DNA from 2 places in the Lederbergia ruris genome. Region 2 is predicted to be linked to the other one. Evidence: riboswitches for the same ligand, from Rfam matches in the RefSeq annotation. Region 2 holds a riboswitch; the other holds the start of a gene.
What was found. A riboswitch is a leader RNA that binds a small molecule or an ion and turns the genes downstream of it on or off. The one in region 2 is predicted to bind lysine.
Positions count from the first base shown of each region.

Region 1: it holds a riboswitch for lysine, as region 2 does, so the genes downstream of both, KI363_RS04890 (Na+/H+ antiporter NhaC family protein) here and KI363_RS17070 (aspartate kinase) in region 2, are expected to answer to the same signal.

Region 1 is NZ_BORB01000006.1:11,443-18,049, reverse strand. Features, by position in the region: gene KI363_RS04910 (heavy metal translocating P-type ATPase) at 1-701, opposite strand, end outside; gene KI363_RS04905 (bifunctional metallophosphatase/5'-nucleotidase) at 871-2,235, shown strand; gene KI363_RS04900 (YunC family protein) at 2,444-2,746, shown strand; gene yunB (sporulation protein YunB) at 2,821-3,612, shown strand; lysine riboswitch at 3,750-3,915, shown strand; gene KI363_RS04890 (Na+/H+ antiporter NhaC family protein) at 4,303-5,868, shown strand; gene KI363_RS04885 (M23 family metallopeptidase) at 5,914-6,607, opposite strand, start outside.
Region 2 is NZ_BORB01000036.1:36,693-43,299, reverse strand. Features, by position in the region: gene KI363_RS17080 (succinate dehydrogenase cytochrome b558 subunit) at 1-149, opposite strand, end outside; gene KI363_RS17075 (YslB family protein) at 726-1,184, shown strand; gene KI363_RS17070 (aspartate kinase) at 1,380-2,615, opposite strand; lysine riboswitch at 2,950-3,134, opposite strand; gene uvrC (excinuclease ABC subunit UvrC) at 3,158-4,948, opposite strand; gene trxA (thioredoxin) at 5,012-5,326, opposite strand; gene KI363_RS17055 (electron transfer flavoprotein subunit alpha/FixB family protein) at 5,444-6,427, opposite strand; gene KI363_RS17050 (electron transfer flavoprotein subunit beta/FixA family protein) at 6,456-6,607, opposite strand, start outside.

The DNA.
Region 1 (6,607 bases), on a different contig from region 2:
TCATAAAGAGTCGCTGTCTTCGTTTGTAATTGGTAAAGTTTTTTGAGGGCTTCGGTCGTTTTTAATTTTGTCTTTGCTTCAAGTAATTTCCCTAATAAAATAAAAGTGATAATAAAAGCACTTGTTTCAAAGTACAAGACAGGGGTAGGCATGGACGATTGTAAGGTGGTAAACGTTAGATAATGACTATAGAAAAACGCGGCAGATGTACTTAAAACAACTAAAACATCCATATTCGCGTGTCCACTTTTTACAGCCTTCCAAGCCCTTTCGTAAAATGGAAAGCCAATGACAAACTGAATCGGAATGGTGAGAATCAATTGCAATAAAGGCTGAGTTAGGAAATCGGGGGCCTTAATAAATGGAGCCCATGTGAAATGATCGAACATCGCCCAAGCCAAAGGCATGGTTAGTAAAGCGGATAGGAAAAATCTCCGTTGTAGTTTTTGGATTTCCTTGTATGGATTGCCTTCCGTAGAGAGCTGCTCGATTGCTTTTACATCGAAACCAATGTTGCGAATTTTATCGAAGACCTCTTGAAGGTTTGTCCGTTTTCTATGAAAGGTCACTCTGCCTTTTTCGGTTGCGAGATTGACATGAATGTCGATCACCCCTTCTATCTTAGACACGACCTTTTCAATTCTTGTTGCACACGCGGCACAGTGCATCCCTGTAACAAAAAAATGTTGGGTTTCTTCCATGATCTTTGTTCACCATCTTTTCTTCTATCCTATTGTTATAGTCTATTGGCGACCTAAGCAGGTTAGAACAAGCTTGCACTTTGGTTCTAAGAGGCTTACCTTTCAATTTTTCTTGTTTTTTGCTATAGTTTTTAGTAATTATTTTTAGGATGAGCTAGGAAGTGGATCGATGATTGAAAGGATTCATATTTACCATACAAATGATATACATAGCCATTTTGAATATTGGCCAAGAATTCAATCGTTTTTACTAGAGAAACAAAAATTGCATCAGGCGGCTGGAGAGGAAGTTTTGCTATTTGATATTGGCGACTTCTCTGATCGCTGGCATCCTTTCACAGAAGGAACAAGGGGGAAAGGGAATACCGAGTTGTTAAATGAGACGGGCTATCGGGCTGTGACGATTGGCAATAACGAAGGGATTACGTTCCCACACGAAGATCTAGCCGCATTATATAAAGAAGCTAAGTTTGATGTGCTTGTTGCGAATTTGTACGAAGCCGAACAAGTGCGTCCTGATTGGTGTCTCCCTTATAAAATATACGAAACAGGAAAAGGTACAAAAATTGGTGTAACGGCCGTGACGACTTATTATCAGAAATTATACAACCTTCTTGGTTGGGAGTTGACCGAGCCTTTTACAGAACTGGAAATACAATTGAATCGGATGAAGGAAGAAGCGGACATTCTGATCGTTCTGTCTCATTTAGGGATTCATGACGATAAAAAACTAACGCAATTATTTCCGCAAATTGATCTTATATTGGGATCCCATACACATCATTATTTTATGGAAGGGGAAAAAGTAGATCATACATTGATGGCGGCAGGGGGAAAACATGGCCGGTTTGTTGGGTATGTAGAGCTTCATGTTGATCATGAAGCTCAATCTATTCCTTTGCTTAAAGCGCGGCTGTTTGAATCTCAATTATTGCCGGCTGTGCAGGATGAAGAGAAGGTCATTCAACATTTTATGGATAGGGGCAAAGCACAATTAGATGAGACCGTGGCGATTATAGATGAGCCGTTTTTCTATTCATGGAAGGAAATATCGGAGCTGGCTTTGTTGCTTTGCGATGCGGTACATGAATGGTGTGAAGCAGAATGCACCATCATTAACTCTGGTTTGGTGTTAGCGGACTTACAAAAGGGGAGAGTGACGAAGTTTCATTTGCATCAGATGCTTCCCCATCCGATTAATCCTTGTACTGTGGAGCTTTCAGGGGCGGAATTAAAGGAAATCATTCTCGAAGCAGAAAGGGAAGATTGGCCAGAGGTTGAAGTGATTGGTCTTGGGTTTCGCGGAAAAGTGATGGGGAAATTTGTGTATCGTGGGATTGAGGTAGATAAAGAGAAGTTGCAAATCCAAATCAACGGAGAACCGATTGATTCAGAGCGGATGTATAAGCTGGGGACCGTTGATTTATTTACTTTTGGGAAATACTTCCCTGGTATTAAACGCTCTCCAAATAAAACCTATTTTATGCCAGAATTTTTACGTGACATCATGGCATGGAAGTTGAAGCGTCTCTAGCGAGGGAAAGCGCAAGTGCTCGTTTACAAGACATTGAAAAGCGAATGGATGTTGACTTACGCATGCGGGCACCGAAAGTTTGCTAGTCGCTGGAGCTAGATCATGCATTAGTCATTTTCTTTTTTTATCCTCTACGAGTGGATGGTATTTTGGGTTCAACTAATGCACGCTTTTCTCATACATATAACTATGAGAAGGGGTGATAATGATGGTGTCGATTGAGCCTGTTATGATTGATGGTAAGACTTTTATCGCAACATCCGTGTCCTTGCCGAAAACAACCTTGCTGACGATTTCGAATGACAAGGGGTATATCATGTGCGGGGCGCTTGATGTTGGTTTGCTAAATGAGAAATTAGTAGATCGAAAAATAATCGCCGGGCGTGCAGTGGGCGTGAAGACGATTGATCAATTACTGCATGCCCCATTAGAATCCGTGACAATGGAAGCGGAAGCATTAGGGATTACAGCTGGGATGATTGGAAAAGATGCCTTATTAAAAATGTGTTAAATAGCTGAGAAAACTAGATGTATTTGCGCTAAATCCTTTCTCTTGTGCATATATTGACGAGAGGAGGGATTTCTTTGGCTCGATTCAAAGCAAAGTATAGACAACGGGGACCACTACCTTTTCGATATGTTTTATTGCTATCTTTTGTTTTCTTTGTTTTTTCAACCGTATTGGGATTGTGGATTGTCAATAAAGGAATTAAACCGACTTTAGTTAGTTATGCCGAATCCCAAACCGGAAAAATCGCCCCAATGGTTGTGACTAAGGCTGTTGAAGATGTCCTTCCCCAAGTGAAGGATCTCTCAGAAGTGACGGAAACGATTCCCGATGGGGCGGGGCAGACTTCGATTCAGTATCGAATGGATGTGCTCAATCAAATTCAAGCTGATTTATCCAGAGAAATTCAATTCAATTTAAATGAAGCGGAGAGAGGGAATTTAGAAGATCTTGAAATGAAGACAGGCATTGAGATTGACTACGATAAATTGGATAAAGAAGAAGGAATTTCCTATTCTTTTCCAATAGGTCAAGCAACGAATAATGCTTTATTAGGAAATTTAGGACCGAAAATTCCGATTCGCTTTTCTGCGGTTGGGAATGTAAAAACAAATGCAGAGCATAAGGTAGAATATTACCCTATTAATAATACATTTATTACTGTCTATGTAGCTGTTGAAGTGAATGTGCAAATCATCATTCCATTTTCGACCGAAACAGCCGTGGTCAAACAGGATATACCTGTTGCGAAGGGATTCTATCGAGGAGATGTACCAGACTTTTACAACGGAAATGGTGGAGGAGTAAATCCTTCCATTCAATTGCCTGGATCAAATACACAGGGTCCTTTGCCAAAGCCAGCAGAGTAAGTCCCCTACTGATTGCCAAATAGTATGTTATAGTGCTATAATAAAGATCAAAATCAAAGGCTAAGTTCCAGACAACAGCTGCCACGCCTTTGTGACCTGCGTTCTGCAGGCCTAATTAAATAAAACCTTATCAAATCGGATGAGGTAGAGGCGCAAAAGGAATCAGTAGGATGTGTGAGGATGACAACGATGAACACATGTGAAAGGTTCTTTTGCCGAAGTCAAACTTGTGTCAGCCAAGTTTTGATTGGTGTTGCTTTGAAAAAAGGTAACACTCTCATATTTGGACGTGTTTTTAGTGCGTGTTCAAAAAGGAGGATAAAAAGGACCCGTCGGCTAAAGGCGCTGACGTCCTGTCAGCAACGCCGACACTAGCACATCCTGTGCGTCGAAAGTTCGAGGCGGCGCAGTTTCGAGCAGCGGACTTGTACAGGATGTACTGACTTCCGTGTTGCCCACAGGACGTGGGCGATTTTAAAAAAAACGGAAGATCTTTTCCCTGATACATGAACAGCGGAGAACAAGCCAACGAAGAAATTCGCAGTGTCATTTTTACCGGACTTTTTGAACATCCATTTTGGCTAAATATGGGGAGCTACAGATCACGATGGAGTTAACCCATACAAGAGTAATGGTAGTCCTCTATCATTACTCTTTTTTATTTTGTAGAAAAGAGGAGCACAACAAACAATGGAACATTCTATTTTATCGATTATCCCGCCGATTCTGGCGATTGTGATGGTGATTTTAACTAAAAGGGTTCTACTGTCCTTAGGTTCAGGTATTTTAGCGTCGGCTTTATTATTGGGGAAAGGAAATATAATGGAGACTTTGCAGATACTATGGTCTGCTGTGAAGGGGATTTTTGTTGAGGCAGAAGGCTTAAACACATGGAATATTAATCTCATATTATTCTTACTGTTATTAGGCGTTATTACGGCTCTTATTAATATGACTGGTGGGAGCCGTGCTTTTGGTGAGTGGGCTACTACGAAAGTGAAGTCACGCGCAGGGGCGCAATTATTAGCTGCATTTTTAGGCATTATTATTTTCATTGATGACTATTTCAATGCGTTAGCCGTTGGGCAGGTGGCGCGCCCGATTACGGATCGTCATCATATATCGAGAGCTAAGCTTGCTTATATTATTGACTCGACGTCTGCGCCAATCTGTGTGATTTCACCGATTTCGAGCTGGGGCGCCTTTATTATTGGGATTATCGCAACGGTATTGGCCTCCCATGGTCTCACTGATCTATCGGCTTTTACCGCTTTTCTTGAGATGATTCCGATGAATTTGTATGTATGGACAACCTTGCTTTTTGTTTTTATTATTGCGCTTCGTAATCTTGATTATGGAAGTATGAAAAAGCATGAGGAACGAGCAATTAAGACAGGGATTCCTTATGATCCGGATAAAACGATTGCGGGAGAAGCAAAAGAAAATTTGCCTGTAAGTGACAATGGGAAAGTTCGCGATTTAATCTGGCCGATTATTGCTCTGTTTGTAGGTACCCTTTCTGCGATTGCGATTAGTGGGTTGCATGAAACAACAGGAAAAGCAACCTTGATGGATATCTTCGGTAATGCGGATGTATCCCTTGCGTTAGTTGGTGGTGGTCTATTGGGATTGTTGGTTGGAGTGATTTCTTTTTACCGTCAAGTTTTTAAACATAGGGCTTTACAAGCAAATTGGATTGTTAAAGCTTTAAAATCGGGTGTACAGTCGATGATACCAGCGATTATGATTCTGCTGTTTGCCTGGGTGATTATTGATTTAATTGAACAATTAGGGACCGGTTTATATTTAGGTGGTTTGGTTGAAAAGTCAAATTTAAATCCGGTCTTTCTGCCCGTCATCTTATTTATCGGTGCGGCAGTAATGGCCTTTGCAACAGGGACATCATGGGGTTCTTTTGGTATTTTACTGCCAATCGCTGGACAAATTATTGCGGTCACGGATATGGCTCTCTTCTTACCAGGTTTGGCTGCCGTTTTAGCAGGAGCTGTGATGGGGGATCATTGTTCACCTATTTCTGATACGACAATTTTATCGGCTACAGGCGCAGGATGTAATCTGATGGATCATGTGTTAACCCAGTTACCTTACGCAATATCTGCCGCGATCATTTCTTGTATTGGTTATTTAGTGATTGGTTGGACAGAGAAAACCATATTTGGTTTACTCACAATAGGTATTTGCGTTTTTCTATTCTTTTTTGTTCTAGATCGTCGAAAAAAGAAGGTACAGGTATAGAGGTCGCAAAAAGAAGAGGAGTTGGGGATGAATTTCCAAACTCCTCTATTGATTCTTATTGGAAGAACGTTCCCACATTTTTAAATGAGGAAAAGGATCAAAGGACCATTCACGAATGCCATTATCTTTGTACATACCGAAATGAAGATGAGGGGGGAATTTGCCGGCCGTTCCAGGTGGTCCATAACCGGAGCTGCCAACACTTCCGATCACATCACCAGGTTTCACGACATCACCAATTTTTAAATCTTTGGAAAAACCATTTAAGTGAGCGTAGTAGTGGTACGTATTATTTAAATCACGAATGCCAACGCGCCAGCCTCCATATTTATTCCAGCCTTTCAATTCGACTACACCATAGGCAACAGCGCGTACAGGGGTTCCATATCCTGCGAAAATATCGGTTCCTTCATGGATTCTTCTCCCACCCCAACCACGGCGGTCCCCCCATGTGTTTTTATAGGTGTAGTTATAGCCTTTCGGAAGAGGAAAGGCCTTTTCACTTAAATCCACTTGCCCAAATGTTCGGTAAATTTTGGCGTTCGTCATGATTGAACGAACGGTTTGGTCTCTTTTGTAATAATCCCAAAGAGCGAGTCGAAAAGATTGATCATCCACCCCATATGCACGCAAATATTGTGCTAATGTATAAAGCAAATCTTCTCCATTGGTTTGATCGATTTTTCCATCGCCATTCCCATCTTTCCCGATGCCACCGAATAATGCGATTGTGAATGGG
Region 2 (6,607 bases):
CCCATAAAACCTGCAGCTGTATTAAATGCCGCTTCTCCTTGTGTAGCAAAGTGATTGACAACAAGATGCTGCACTAAAAAAACTCCTACCGGAATAACCCCCAGTAAAGAATGCAGCCTGCGCCAATAAAATTCATTTTTTCCCGCCACAATTTACCCCCCTTAATCATTTACATTTGTACCAGAAATCCATCAGGAGTAGATTTCTATAGCACAAAATTAATTTAGTACAATTTTGTGGACATATTCATTTTACTCTTCCCTACATAAAGCGTCAAGACAACGGTTTCCTAATAAGAAAAGCGCAAGGCGCCCGCCTATCGGCGACAAGCAAATGTTCTGAACCAAAGAAAGGCGCTTTTTTGCCTTTCATTGGTTCAGGTTATTTGACCTCGAGCCGATGGCGCCTGGAGCTGGATCAAGCATTAGCCAAAATTTATACTTTCTTATCTTTTAAGAAAAGCGCAAGCATCCGGTTAACGACATACAAACTTTTATAATAAAGATAAAAAGGTTCAAAGGCTAAATACTCGCCTTCCTGGCGTAACGCCATTCTGACCAACAGCACCGAAAGTTTGCTAGTTGCTGGGCGCTGGAGCTAGACATCAACCGCAACATAAGCTAGATATTTTTATTAAATATTTTTCTATTTTTTTAGCAATTTTTTTCAAAATCGATCTCTTTTTGTATATAATAAGAATGAAAGAAAAAGAGGGAGATAGGACCGTGAAACCTGCATCAACACAAACTTTTCAAAAAGAAGCTAAAACTGACCAATTGGTCCCCTTGTTTGCTTATGAATTGCTTCGGGATATTTTAATTCCTGAAATGCTCGGAAATGATACCGATGAAATATCCTATTGGGTTGGCAAACATATAGCGCGGACCTTCCCATTGCTTTCAAATGAAGAAATTTCTTCTTTTTTTAAGGAAGCCGCATGGGGAGATTTAGAATTAGTCGAACAGAATAAAAAAGAAATGAAGCTAGAACTTACCGGTGATATTGTTGAAAGACGATTGCTTATGCATAATGAACCCTCCTTCCGTCTAGAAGCTGGATTTATCGCAGAGCAAATTCAATCACAAAAAAATCTTGTCACTGAAGCACATGAAGAAATTGTAAAGAAAAAAAAGAAAGTGTTTTTTATTGTACGATGGGATTTAAAAGATCCTGTACAAAGCTAAACATGAAGGGGCTAAACATGATTTTTCAGCCGTAAATATTTGTCTCGTTACATACGAACAGCCCGCTCCTTACGATATCACCGTGTCACTAAGCTCATCACATGCAAATGTCCCAAAACCAAAGAAGAGCAAGCCTTTCCTGGTTTTGGGCTATATGTGTTGTAGATTATGGCATTGGGTTCGAAAGTCTGACTTTTAATTTGTAGCTTCTGCTGGAACAGCCCCTAACTCATATTCTTCATGCAATGTTTGAGCCGCCTTTTCCATTTGGTCTTCATTTACGACTACAGAAATCTTAATTTCCGAAGTGCTCACCATTTTCACTTGAATTTGGTTTTTAGCAAGGATTTGGAACATCCGAGCTGCAACACCTGGGTTCGATACCATACCTGAGCCAACAATGGATACTTTCGCCAACTCAGCCTCATGCTCGATTCCTTCATAGCCAATTACCTGTCTATTCTGTTCCAATACTTCGATCGCATTATCTAAATCTTTCGTTTTAATCGAAAAAGATAGGTTGGTTTTATTTGTATCTGTTTGACTTTGGATAATAATATCCACATCGATTTGATGATTAGCCAAAACAGTAAAAATGGATGATAGTCCGTTTAATTCGTTACTTAAACCTAAAATCGTCAATCTTGTCATACCTTTTTCAAATGCCACACCACGTACAATCAGATTTTGTTCCATTGATACTTCCTCCTCAATTACTGTACCTTCCACGTTTTCCACACTTGAGCGAACCTCTAGCGCTACCCCATAATTTTTCGCAAACTCAACAGCACGTGGGTGTAAAACACCAGCTCCAAGGTTTGCCAATTCTAGCATTTCATCATAAGAAATAGAAGATAGTTTTCGAGCATTAGGGACAAAGCGCGGATCTGATGTATACACTCCTGTTACATCTGTACAAATCAAACACCGTTCAGCTCCTAATGCCGCCGCAATCGCAACTGCTGTTGTGTCCGATCCACCCCGACCTAAAGTCGTGATTTCGCCTTCTTCGGTTACCCCCTGAAATCCAGCTGCTACCACTACCTTGCCTTCATTCAATCGTTTCTGAAGCATTGCCGTTTTAACATCCAAAATTCTAGCATTTGAGTGGATATTTTCGGTCACAATCCCAGCCTGCCAGCCTGTTAAGGAGATTGCTTCGAATCCTTTACTCGTCAATGCCATCGTTAGGAGTGAAATCGATACTTGTTCTCCCGTCGTAAGCAGCATGTCCATTTCTCGTTGAGCTGGTTTATCCGTAATCTGCTCTGCTAGTGAAAGTAATTGATCCGTTGTTTTTCCCATTGCGGAAACAACGGCTACCACATTTTTACCTTGTTTACGAATCTGGATGATTCGATCCGCGGCATTTTTAATTTTGTCTGTCGTACTTAATGAAGATCCACCAAATTTAATTACGATTGTGTCCATGTTCCAACCTTCCCTTTCCCTTTTTCAACCTTGATCGAAGCAACTGCTTTATTCCACAGAACAAAAGCGCAAGCGCCCGTTTAGCGACGTACAAACTTTTTAGGGGCCTGACGAGATAAAGGAAACACGATGAACCCGAAGGGTGAATCGATGTTGACTTATCGTAGGAAGGCACCGAAAGTTTGCTAGGCGCTGGGCGCTGGAGCCAGACGTCAATACCCACTTTTAGAACTTATCCACAAGCTAGAATTTTATAGTTTCCTAAGCAATAAAAAAGCAATGAGCGTTTATCCTCATTGCTTGTGAATTTGACTTATCAATACTTCAGATCACAACATGGGATAGCTCTCCAAAATGGTTTTCGCCATTTTGACAATCCTACATTTCTTAAACGTAGGACCAGCAGAGAAAATAACGGTTATTTCTCCACTTCGGCAAATCTCCCCTTTCAGAACCCTTCAAGGAAGCCCGTACTTCTCCAAGTTCTTACTCTTAAAGATTTGCGCCTCTATCTTTTTGAAATTTTCTACATTATAGCACTCCTATTCTTTCTTTTCAACTTGCTTTTGTAAATTTTCTTTTAATAATTCTGCCGTTTTAGTTGGTAAGCCGATTTGAATAAACTCCTCTACACTCGCTTCTTTCATCTTTTTAAGGGAACCAAAATGACGATGCAATAGTTTTTTCCTTGCTGGGCCAATCCCTTCAACCTCATCCAATATTGATTGGAAAGCAGATTTGCCATGTAACTGTCGATGAAAGGTGATGGCAAAACGATGCACCTCATCTTGAATTCTTTGTAATAAATAAAATTCTTGTGAGGTTCTCCCTAGTGGAATAACCTCTAGAGGGTCTCCGAATAGTAACTGGGAAGTTCGATGCTTATCGTCTTTAGCAAGTCCGGCAATGGGGATCTCAACATTTAACTCATTTTCTAATATATCTCTTGCCGCCTCAATCTGTCCCTTGCCCCCGTCAATTAAAATGAGGTCTGGTAAAGGTAATCCCTCTCGAAGGACTCTCGTATATCTTCTCCTTACAACTTCTCGCATGGATTCATAATCATCTGGGCCTTGAACGGTTTTAATTTTATATTTGCGATATTCTTTTTTCGCCGGTTTTCCATTAATAAAGACAACCATGGCAGATACGGGATCAGCACCCTGTAAATTGGAGTTATCAAAAGCTTCAATCCGGTATGGCGTATAAATCCCCATTGCTTCACCAAGCTTATCAATCGCAAGGACGGTTCGTTCCTCATCTTTTTCGATAAGGGAGAATTTCTCGTTTAATGCCATATGGGCATTTTTTGTTGCCAGATTGACAAGATCCTTTTTTTGTCCCTTTTTCGGCTGGAGAACTTTGACATTTAGGAGTTGTTCAGCTAATTCTTGATCCGCATTTTCTGGAATCAAAATTTCCCTTGGTTTAAAATGATTCGGCTGAGAATAAAATTGCCCCATAAACGTAAGAAATTCTTCTTCTTGCTCACCATATATAGGGAAAATGGAGACATCTCTTTCAATTAGTTTCCCTTGTCTCACAAAGAACACTTGAATACACATCCACCCTTTATCAATCGCATACCCAAATACATCGCGATTGATAAAATCAGCCGACATCATCGTTTGTTTCTCGATTGTGGTCTCGATACTAGAAATTTGATCACGATACTCTTTTGCGCGCTCAAATTCTAATTTTTCCGCCGCCACTTGCATTTTCTGTTGTAAATCGGCTTTTATTTCTTTATAACCGCCATTTAAAAATTTTGTAATCTCACTTGTTATATTTTTATACGTTTCCTGTGGGATTTCATTCACACAGGGCGCCAAGCATTGCCCAAGATGATAATATAAACACACACGATCAGGCAAGCTTTGACATTTTCGAAGAGGATAAAGACGATCAAGCAACTTTTTGGTTTCATTTGCAGCTTGTGCATTCGGGTAGGGGCCAAAATATTTGCCTTTATCTTTTTTTACTTTACGCGTAATAATAAGGCGGGGGTGCCGTTCATTTGTTATTTTAATGTAAGGATAGCTCTTATCATCCTTCAACATGATGTTATATTTAGGATCATGTTTTTTAATCAAATTCATTTCTAAAATTAAAGCTTCGATATTAGAAGATGTCATGATATACTCAAAATCCTCAATCTCATTCACAAGACGCTGCGTTTTTGTATCATGCGAACCAGTGAAATAAGATCGCACTCGATTTTTTAAAACTTTTGCCTTTCCGACATAGATTATGGTCCCTTGCCGATCTTTCATTAAATAACAACCAGGTTGGTCTGGGAGAATTTCTAATTTATTTTTAATATGATCATTCATACCCTATCCCTCCTCTCTTTTCCGATTAAAAAATCCGGACGCTAGGCCCGGATTTTTGTCACATTAGATATGTTTATTTAAAAATTCTTCCAATGCTTCTTTCGGTTGGAAGCCTACTGTTTTATCAACTTCTTCTCCATCTTTAAAAACAAGCAAAGTTGGAATGCTCATGACACCGTATTTACCAGCAGTTTCTTGATTGTCATCTACGTTTAGTTTCACAATCTTTGCTTTTCCATCAAGTTCTGCATCCAATTCTTCCAATACAGGAGCAATCATTTTACATGGGCCACACCATGGTGCCCAAAAATCAACCAATACCACGCCTTCGCTAATTTCGGAGGCAAAGTTTTGATCTGTTACATGCGAAATAGCCATTTATACACCCTCCTTATATACATTCAAAACTTAAAGTCAGTATATCATTAGAAAGATGTACTTGCGAATTTTTTGCTTCATACTTTTCATATTCGGAGTGCTTAATTGGGATTTGGTCTAACTTACATTGTTCGCCTTTATTTTGCGAAATTCTTCCGTGAGAAGAGGAACAACCTCAAATAGATCCCCGACAATCCCATAATCCGCCACTTGGAATATATTCGCTTCAGGGTCTTTATTGATGGCCACGATGACCTTTGAGTTGGACATCCCAGCTAAATGCTGAATTGCACCCGAGATTCCACATGCTATATATAAATCAGGGGTGACAACCTTCCCTGTCTGACCAATTTGCAAGGAATAATCACAATAATCGGCATCACAAGCTCCTCGAGAAGCGCCTACGGCTCCCCCAAGAACATCAGCCAGTTCTTGTAATGGTTTGAAGCCATCCGCACTTTTCACACCACGACCTCCAGCCACAACGACTTTGGCTTCTGCCAGGTCAACGCCTTCACTCGCTTTTCTAATCACTTCTTTAATTGTCATAGCAAGATCTTTCACCTCTACATCGATAGCCGCCACAGCACCTGTACGGGTATCATCCTTCTCGATTGCCTCGATGTTATTTGGGCGAATCGTGACAAAGATAAAATCCCCCACCATCTTTTTCCTTTCAAAAGCTTTTCCGGAATAAATAGGTCGTATGAAGGTCCATTGGTTATCAATATTCTCAATGGCTGTAATATCTGAAATGAGACCGACATTCAATCGGTTTGCAATTTTAGGGGATAAATCCTTCCCTAATGCCGTATGCCCCATAATCAAGACATCTGGTTGCTCTTTTTCTATCGCTGTAAGCAAACATTGGGAATATCCGTCAGAGGTATAGTGTTTTAATTGATCACTTTCTATTGTAATGACTCGGTCAGCACCGTAAGCAATAAGTTCTTGCGTATAGGATTGCACAGATTCTCCCATCAGCAACGCAATAATTTCTCCCCCGTCTGCTAACTGTTTTCCTGCGGCAATCGCCTCAAAGGACACATTTCGTAATACCCCTTCTCGCAATTCAGCTAATACGAAAACTTTTTTTCCCAACTTTACTCCCTCCTAGCCTTTTTTGATTTTAGAGTACTTTATTCAATAATGCCCCAAGTTCCTTAACTTGGTCTTGCAACTCCCCTTGTAAAATTCGCCCTGCCTCCTTTTTAGGAGGTAGAAATCTTTCAATCGTTTCTGTTTTCACTTCCACATCTTCTTCTTCCAGGTCTAAATCGT